Regions from separate parts of the Exiguobacterium sp. OS-77 genome, predicted to be linked through region 1. Evidence: riboswitches for the same ligand, from Rfam matches in the RefSeq annotation. Region 1 holds a riboswitch; the other holds the start of a gene.
The links. Region 1 has a riboswitch for S-adenosylmethionine ahead of EXG77_RS00555 (LLM class flavin-dependent oxidoreductase). Riboswitches for the same ligand answer to the same signal wherever they lie in the genome.
Positions count from the first base shown of each region.

Region 2: it holds a riboswitch for S-adenosylmethionine, as region 1 does, so the genes downstream of both, EXG77_RS03665 (methionine ABC transporter ATP-binding protein) here and EXG77_RS00555 (LLM class flavin-dependent oxidoreductase) in region 1, are expected to answer to the same signal.

Region 1 covers NZ_DF239008.1:114,198-118,621, forward strand. The annotation lists gene EXG77_RS16495 (hypothetical protein) at 5-403, shown strand; gene EXG77_RS16500 (DUF2325 domain-containing protein) at 409-1,107, shown strand; gene EXG77_RS00550 (DUF975 family protein) at 1,171-1,809, shown strand; SAM riboswitch class I at 1,923-2,025, shown strand; gene EXG77_RS00555 (LLM class flavin-dependent oxidoreductase) at 2,100-3,158, shown strand; gene EXG77_RS00560 (RimK family alpha-L-glutamate ligase) at 3,155-4,102, shown strand; gene EXG77_RS00565 (hypothetical protein) at 4,180-4,424, shown strand, end outside.
Region 2 covers NZ_DF239008.1:755,222-759,645, reverse strand. The annotation lists gene EXG77_RS03675 (MetQ/NlpA family ABC transporter substrate-binding protein) at 1-487, opposite strand, end outside; gene EXG77_RS03670 (methionine ABC transporter permease) at 520-1,185, opposite strand; gene EXG77_RS03665 (methionine ABC transporter ATP-binding protein) at 1,182-2,204, opposite strand; SAM riboswitch class I at 2,283-2,387, opposite strand; gene EXG77_RS03660 (bifunctional cystathionine gamma-lyase/homocysteine desulfhydrase) at 2,445-3,611, opposite strand; gene EXG77_RS03655 (PLP-dependent cysteine synthase family protein) at 3,604-4,424, opposite strand, start outside.

The DNA.
Region 1 (4,424 bases):
ATGGATGATGCAACAGGTGATGGAACGAGCAACTGAATTGGTACAGATGAAATTAGCGGCCGTGGAGCGGTATGAAGATTGGCAACTCTGGCTCGACGAAGTAAACGGAATCGATGAATGGGTCAAGATGTCAGCGTATTATGCACCGCGCGACGTTCAAGAAACATTGGTCATAGATGAAGCAATAGAGCTAGAGCAGACCATCGTCATGCCACCGCAAGTACAGGTCGAGCCAGTACGCAAGCAACGTTATGCCTATACGTTTCAGCGGGGGTTAAAAGGCGGTACTTTACTAGAATGGTCGGGCAGTCATATTTCTGAACGAGACGTCCGCGATTGGAATCTCGAGCACGGCATGGAAGTCCGGGTCCGTGTCGATCGTTCTATTATGTTGTACCGGTAGAAGACATGCGCTATTTCCGACTAGAAGCAGGGCAACTTGTCGATCTCGTCATGTGGCGGGGACGGAAGGATACATTAACGATTGCTTGGAAGCATCCGTTCACGTATGAAGAGCCGATCGTCAACGCATCATCCAACCGTCCGTCAGCGATAGAACAACAGGTAGTGAAGACGCCTGTGACAACAAAAAAGTCAAATCGGTATGCACGAAAAATGAAACGGCAACCGGTGCCGAAAGCTAAAAAAGCGCAGCGTCGCGTCCGTATGCCAAAAGAGCAAACGATTGAACCGATCGTAACAACAGCCGTACCGGGACAATTGATGGATTTCGTTGATAAGACACCGTTAGATTTCACGCGCTTCACAGGCATGCGTCTTGTTATCGTTGGAAACGAACAACAGACCGCTGTCTATCGTGAGTTCTTTGCGCCGACGGGGATCGAATTAATTCATCTAGCAGGGGACGCACAGTCCGCGAAAAAGATTGCTTGTCTCGCCAAAAAGTCGGACGCGATTGTCGTCGTGACGAGCCGTGTCTCTCATGCAGCGAGTGCACATGTCATCGCTCAGGCGAAAAAGCATGGTATTCCATTCGCGATGGAACGGCTCGACGGTCGACGCTCGTTATACACGGCGTGTGAGCGGCAACTTGAGCGCGCTTGGTTGAAACAGAAACAAGAGGGGAAATTATTGAAAAAGCAGTGAAACATTAGAAGTTATTAGCCGTAGAGTAAGGTGAGAACTTATTTTTCAAGGAGGACCTTACTCATGTCATCTCAATTAAAAAAAGCAGCGAAGGATTCGCTCAGCGGTCGTTGGGGATTCGCAGTCCTAACAGTTATTCTGTTTAGTATCATTCAAGGTGTGCCTGGATTATTTGGATCAGATATAGATGAACCAGCTAATACGATGGATCTCGTCGTATCGTTGGTATCGATTTTATTGATCCCGGTCGGAGTCGGTTGGACTTGGATTGCGATGTCGATTGCTCGCGGAGAAGAAACGAAAGTGACGGATTTATTTGAACCATATGGTATGTTTTTCAAAGTGATTGGTCTAGCCATCGTACAACTCTTTTTTATCTTCTTATGGTTACTGCTATTAGTCGTACCGGGAATCATTAAATCATTTTCTTACATGCTAACGTTCTATATTTTGCGAGATGAACCATCGATTGGTATCTTAGAGGCCATTACACGCTCCCGAAAAATGATGGACGGGCATAAAATGGAAGCATTCCTTCTGCTACTGTCGTTTATTGGTTGGGCTCTTTTAGGGATCGTTACCCTCGGCCTAGCATTCTTGTGGATTACACCATATTTCAGTGTTACCTTTGCAAAATTTTATGATCGTGTTCGTGGTGAACAAACGCCAGAGCCAACATCAGATTTCGTCGCACCATATTAATACCGGATCCCGACACTACGTCGGGATTTTTTTATGTGCGAAATAATTCCGATGGGAAAAGACGGTTTAATAGTTGCTTTAGTTCAGTGAATTTTGTACGATGAATGCAACACATCTTATCTAGAGAAGTCGAGGGACTGGCCCGAAGACACTTCAGCAACCCCGCCGTGGCGGAAGGTGCTACTTCCAGGAAGGGATACCTTCCGAAGATAAGAGCGGACAGGACAAGATACCGTCGCTCTTTTCGAACTTCGAAAAGAGCGTTTTTTTATGATAAGGGGGACGATGGAGTGGAGTATGGTTTTTGGTTACCGATTTTTGGGGGATGGTTACGTAATGTCGAGGATGAACAGATGCCACCGACCTTCGATTATGCGAAACAAGTCGCACAAACAGCAGAACGGATCGGCTTCTCGACGACGTTGATCGCGGAACTGAACTTGAACGATATTAAAGGCATCAAGGAACCGAGTCTTGAGGCATGGACGACGGCAGCAGCGATTGCTGCAACGACGGAACGCCTTGAGATCATGACAGCGGTTCGTCCCGGGTTCCATAATCCAGCGACGACAGCGAAGATGGCGGCAAACATCGATCAGTTGAGTGGTGGACGCTTTACGCTCAACGTCGTTTCAGCGTGGTGGGCAGAGGAAGCGAAACAATACAACGGTATCTTCACAGCGCACGATGAACGCTATGCTCGGACGGAAGAGTTCGTCACGGTCATGAAAGGACTATGGGCAGATGCGTCACCGTATAGCTTCTCCGGTCATCACTACACGATCGAGCAGGCGGAACTCCATCCGAAGCCAGTCCAGCGTCCAGGCATCAAGCTCTACGCTGGTGGAGAGAGTGAAGCTGGAAAACGAACGATCGTCGAACACTGTGATGCTTATGTCATGCATGGGGGTACTGTTGAAGAAGTAGCCCATAAAATCAATGATATGAAAGTACGCCGGGAAACGACGGGACAAACGCCGCTCGAGAGCTTCGGTCTTGCGGCCTACATCATTTGTCGGGATACGGAAGAAGAAGCACTTCTTGAATGGCAACGCATCACGGACGTTAAGGAAGACAGCGCCGGTTATGCCGGTTATCAGGATTTCATCAGTAAATCGCAACTGGAGCAACAGGTCGAACGAAACGATTATTCCGTCTCGAACCGTGGTCTACGTCCGAATTTAATCGGAACACCAGAACAAATCGCTGAACGGATTCTAGCATTCGAAGCTGTTGGTGTCACGTTACTCTTATTACAATTCTCACCACAACTCGAAGAAATGGAACGCTTTGCTCGTGACGTAATGCCACTGGTCGAAGCGAAACGAAAGGTAGGTCAACAATCATGACAAAAATTCATATTCTCCACGAAAATCAAGAATGGACGGACCATCTCATCAAACGTCTCGAAGAACTCGAGTTACCGTATGAAGAGTGGCACTTGAATGAAGGGATCGTTCCGCTGGACGAACTGCCGCCAGAAGGCGTCTTTTACAGCCGCATGAGTGCCTCTTCGCATACGCGGGGGCATCGTTACGCGCCGGAGTTGACGGAAGGGGTCCTCGCTTGGTTAGAAGAGCATGACCGGACTGTCTTTAATGGAACGCGTGCGCTTCGTTTAGAAGTCAGCAAAGTCAATCAATACACGGCGTTGCGTAAGGCTGGGATTCGTGTACCGAAGACGACGGCTGCCGTCGGACGCGATCAAATCGTACAAGCAGCAAAAGAAATTGGCGTTTCGTCATTCATCACGAAACATAACCGGGCTGGGAAAGGTCTCGGCGTCCAGCTGTTCCACTCGATTGAAGCACTTGAAGCTTATCTCGACGGTCCGACATTCGACGAACCAGTCGATGGCATCACGTTGATTCAAGAGTATATTCAAGCACCAGAACCGTACATCACACGTTGTGAGTTCGTAGGTGGAAAGTTCGTCTACGCGGTTCGAGTCGATACATCAGAAGGTTTTGAGCTTTGCCCAGCGGATGCATGTGTAATCGACGACTTGTTCTGCCCAGTTGGTGAAGAAGCACCGCAAACACCGATGAAGTTCCAAATCGTTGAAGGCTTCGATGACCCAATCATTGAAAAATATGAAGCATTCCTCCAAGCGAACCAAATCGCGGTCGCCGGTATCGAGTTCATTAAGGATACGTCAGGTACGATCTATACGTATGACGTCAATACAAATACGAACTATAATTCGGATGCTGAGGCAGCTGCAGGACGCTACGGTATGCTCGAACTAGCGAAGTTCCTCGGTGCAGCCCTTGAAACAAGCACAGTAAAATAAGAATCTGCTCTCGCCCTGTCGCCGGACGTTACAAGACCGGATGACAGGGTATTTCTATAGAAAAAGGGGGCAGGTGTATGATTACGTGGAGAGAAGAACGACAGCTCGATATTCCGATTGAAGAAGCATGGCACTTGTTTGATCACACGCGACTGCAGCGTTTGATTCCAAATGTCGTCCAGCACGAGGTGATTGAACGAAAACCGGGTGTCGTCGGTTCGACCTATCGCCAAACGTATATGCAGGGCAATCGACTCGAAACCTATATCGTGACCGATTTAGCCTATACGAACGAGCCGGACTTCAAGCAAAATACGATTGG
Region 2 (4,424 bases), 640 kb from region 1:
CTTTAAGCTTGATCAATCCTTCATTTTGAAGGAACGTCAAGACACGACCGCGTTCCGCGACGTTTGAGCTCGTTAAGATCGTTGCACCGTTTGGTAACTTATCGAGTGACTTGTATTTCTTCGAGTAAATACCGAGTGGTTCAACGTGGACGCCACCTGCGTTCGCGAACTTATATGATTTGTTTTCTTTCTCTTGTTGCTCAAGATACGGTACGTGCTGGAAGTAGTTCGCATCGATTTCTTTTGAAGCGAGCGCTTTGTTCGGAAGTACGTAATCTTGGAACTTCTTGATTTCAAGCTTGTAACCTTTTGCTTCGTATTCTTTTTTGACGTGCTCAAGAATCTCAGCGTGCGGTACGTTCGAAGCACCAACGACGAGTGTTTTGTCGTCGCTACCTGATCCTGATGATTTTTCGCCACATGCAGCAAGGCTAATAGCTAAGACGGATACAGCAGCAGTACCTACGAATTTTTTCCAAGTTTTCATGAATGATTCCTCCAATATGATTAAGTTTCGAATTAACGTTTATCGATCGCGCGGATCAGCAAGTCACCAATGATTTGGATGACGAAGACGATCGCTAAGATTAAGAGTGTCGCAATGACGATGACATCGTTTTGAGAACGCTGGAATCCTTCGATGAAGGCCATGTCCCCAAGTCCACCTCCGCCGACTACTCCGGCCATTGCCGTATAACCGACAAGTGAGACGAGTGTGACCGTGATACCAGAAACGATGGCAGGCAACGCTTCCGGGATTAAGACTTTATAGATGATCTGGAACTTCGTCGCGCCCATCGATTCAGCTGCCTCGATGACACCTTTATCGACTTCGCGTAACGCGAGTTCAACCATCCGACCGTAAAATGGTGCAGCACCGAAAATCAGTGCTGGTAATGCTGCCGTTGGTCCGAGGAACGAACCGACGATTGCTGTCGTAAATGGAATCAATAAGATCAGTAAGATGATGAACGGAATCGAACGGAAGACGTTGACGACCAAGCTCAACACTGAATAGAACGCCCGATTCTTGAACAATAACTCTTCGTTTGTCGCATACAATAGTAAACCAATGATCAAACCGAGGACGAATGTCGAAACACCAGCGATTGCCGTCATATAGACGGTACTGCCTGTCGCTTCCCACACCATGTCCCAATCTAGATTGTCAAAGAATGAAATCATCGGTGATCCACCTCCACTTCAACATCACTGGCTTGAAGCTTCGTGATGACCGCTTGTGTTGCTTCTGTTTCCCCGATCAACTGAATGAACAGTGTACCGAGTGCCCCTTCCTGTGATTGACCGACGTTTCCGCCGATGATATTGAACAGGACCGGCGAATCCTTCATGACTTCCGCGAGGATCGGGCTTTCTGCTGTCGATCCGACGAACGTCAACTGAACGATTTTTCCGGTTGGGTACCGTTCGCGTAGTTTCGCGAACGTTAACTCGTTCTCCGACGGCGACGTCAATTGTTTGACGAATTCCTTCGTCATCGCTTGCTTCGGATGACGGAAGACTTCTGCGACCGGTCCTTGCTCGACGATTTTACCGGCTTCCATGACGGCGACCCGGTGACAGATTTTTTGAATGACGTGCATCTCGTGTGTGATCAAGACGATCGTCAGTTTCAGTTTTTCATTGATGTCGACGAGTAACTCAAGGATTGAGTCCGTCGTCTTCGGATCGAGTGCACTTGTTGCCTCGTCACATAAGAGAACGTCCGGGTTCGATGCCAGTGCCCGAGCGATACCGACACGTTGTTTTTGACCACCGGATAATTGTGACGGATAGGCTTTTTCGCGTCCGTCCAAACCAACGAGTTGGATCAGTTCCGCGACCCGTTCCTTGCGGTGTGCTTTCGGGAAGCCACCGAGCTCGAGTGGGAACATGATGTTCTCTTCAACCGTCCGTGACCATAGTAAGTTGAAGTGTTGGAAGACCATCGAGACATTCTTGCGGACGCCTCGTAATTCCTTAGGTTTTAGTGATGTCATTTCAACACCATCGATTTGGATCGAACCACTCGTTGGTGCTTCGAGCATATTCAGTAATCGGATCAGGGTCGATTTCCCTGCTCCGGAATAACCGATTATTCCAAAAATTTCACCGCGCTCGATTGTCAGGTCGACATTCGCGACGGCTTCGACCGCTCCGCGCTTTGAGCGATAAATCTTTCCTACGTCTTGTAAACGAATCACAACTGTCCCTCCTAAAATAAAAAAAGTGCGCGCGTTTTAGAGCAAACGCGCGCACTTTTCAGTACACAAAACCATTTGCTCTCATCTCCCAGACTTTTGTCTGCTGGAATTAGCACCACTTCGGATTAGATCCGCGGTTGCCGGGTTTCATCGGGCCAGTCCCTCCACCACTCTCGATAAGAGTTTCGGTATTAAGTTTGTAGAATATATTCTGAATATTAGCAGGGGTTATTTTTGTTGTCAAACAGTTTTTTCAGAAACTTTTTCGAGGAACGTGAAAGCACGTGTTAAGTCTTCTTTCAAATCTTCCGCATCCTCAAGTCCAACTGAAATCCGAACGAGACCGTCCGTGATGCCGAGTTCTGCCCGACGTTCTGCTGGGATCGACGCGTGCGTCATCCGTGCAGGCACCGAAATCAGACTCTCGACGGCACCAAGACTCTCAGCGAGTGTGAAGAAGTGTGTCGCCTCGACGAGTTTTTCTGCGTTCGCTGCTGAACCGACATCAAAGCTGATCATCCCACCAAATCCAGTCGCTTGTTTCGCTTGGATGTCGTGACCAGGATGCGATGCAAGTCCTGGGTAGAAGATGTTCGAGACGATGTCTTGCGCTTGTAGGAACGCAACGAGATCATGTGCTGTCTCTTCGATCGCATCCATTCGGATACCGAGTGTACGAAGACCACGGACGAGCAAGAAGCTGTCTTGCGGTCCAAGCACGCCGCCTGTCGAGTTTTGGATGAAGTGCAGCTCTTCGCCGAGCGCATCATCTTTGACGACGACAAGTCCAGCGACGACGTCCGAATGTCCGCCGATGTATTTCGTCGCACTGTGCAAGACGATGTCTGCACCAAGTGCGAGTGGTTGTTGATGATAAGGTGTCGCGAACGTGTTGTCGACGACAAGTTTAAGATCGTGACGTTTGGCGATCGTTGCGATTGCTTCAATGTCCGTTACTTTCAACAACGGGTTCGTCGGTGTTTCGACGTAGACGATCTTCGTGTTGTCTTGGATCGCTGCTTCCGTTGCCGCAAGGTCCGTCGTATCGACGAATGTCACTTCGATGTTGAACTTCGGTAAGACGCGTTGCATCAAGCGGAACGTACCGCCGTAGACGTCATCTGTCATGACGATATGGTCGCCAGACTCCAGCAAGTGGAAGACGGCATGAATCGCTGCCATCCCAGAACCGAAGGCAAAACCACGTGCGCCGCCCTCGAGATCTGCAATCAATCGTTCGATGCTCGTCCGTGTCGGGTTCGCTGTCCGTGAGTATTCGTATCCGTCCTTAAGTTGACCGATTTTATCCTGCTTGTATGTGCTTGTTTGATAGATTGGAGGTGTGACGGCTCCTGTTGCCCGGTCGACACCTGTTCCTCCATGAATCAATGCTGTCTTCTTACGCATGAGTTTCGTCCACCTTTTCAAAGATTTGTTGGCTTAAGTAGCGTTCGGCACTGTCTGCGAAGACGGTGACGATCGTACTGCCGGGGTGACGCTTTGCGATATCAAGCGCAGCAACGAGCGCTGCACCTGCTGAACTACCAACGAGTAATCCTTCGCGAGCAGCGAGTGTATGAACCGCGTCAAATGCATCGCGGTCAGAAATCGTATGAATCTCATCAACGAGTTCACGCGGAACGAGGCTTGGCCATTTCGCTGTACCGATACCTTCTGTCTTATGCGGACCGGCTGGACCACCATTCAAGACGGAGCCTTCCGGTTCAACGATTGCTGCTTTTGTACCGAGACGTTGTTTTAAGAAGTCCGCTGTTCCGGCGAACGTACCACCTGAACCACAACCGGCAACGAACCAGTCGATATGCGGTAAGTCCGCAATCAGCTCAGGACCGAGTGTCCGCTGATACGTGACTGGGTTCTCTTCGTTTTCGAATTGTAACGGAACGTAACTATTCGGAATTTCCTGACCGAGTTCTTTTGCCCGGTCGATGGCCCCTTGCATATCGAGTTCAGTCGGCGTGTTGACGACGGTTGCGCCGAGTGCCCGCATCAACGTCTGCTTTTCCTGACTGAATTTTTCCGGAACGACACAGATGACTTGGAGATCGTATTTTTTAGCGGCGAGCGCCAAGCCGATGCCGGTATTCCCGGCTGTCGGCTCGATGATCGTACCGCCTGGTGTCACATGTCCGTTTTCGATTGCTGCATCAACGAGTTGAATGCCAAGGCGGTCTTTGACGCTGCCCCCAGGGTTCATCC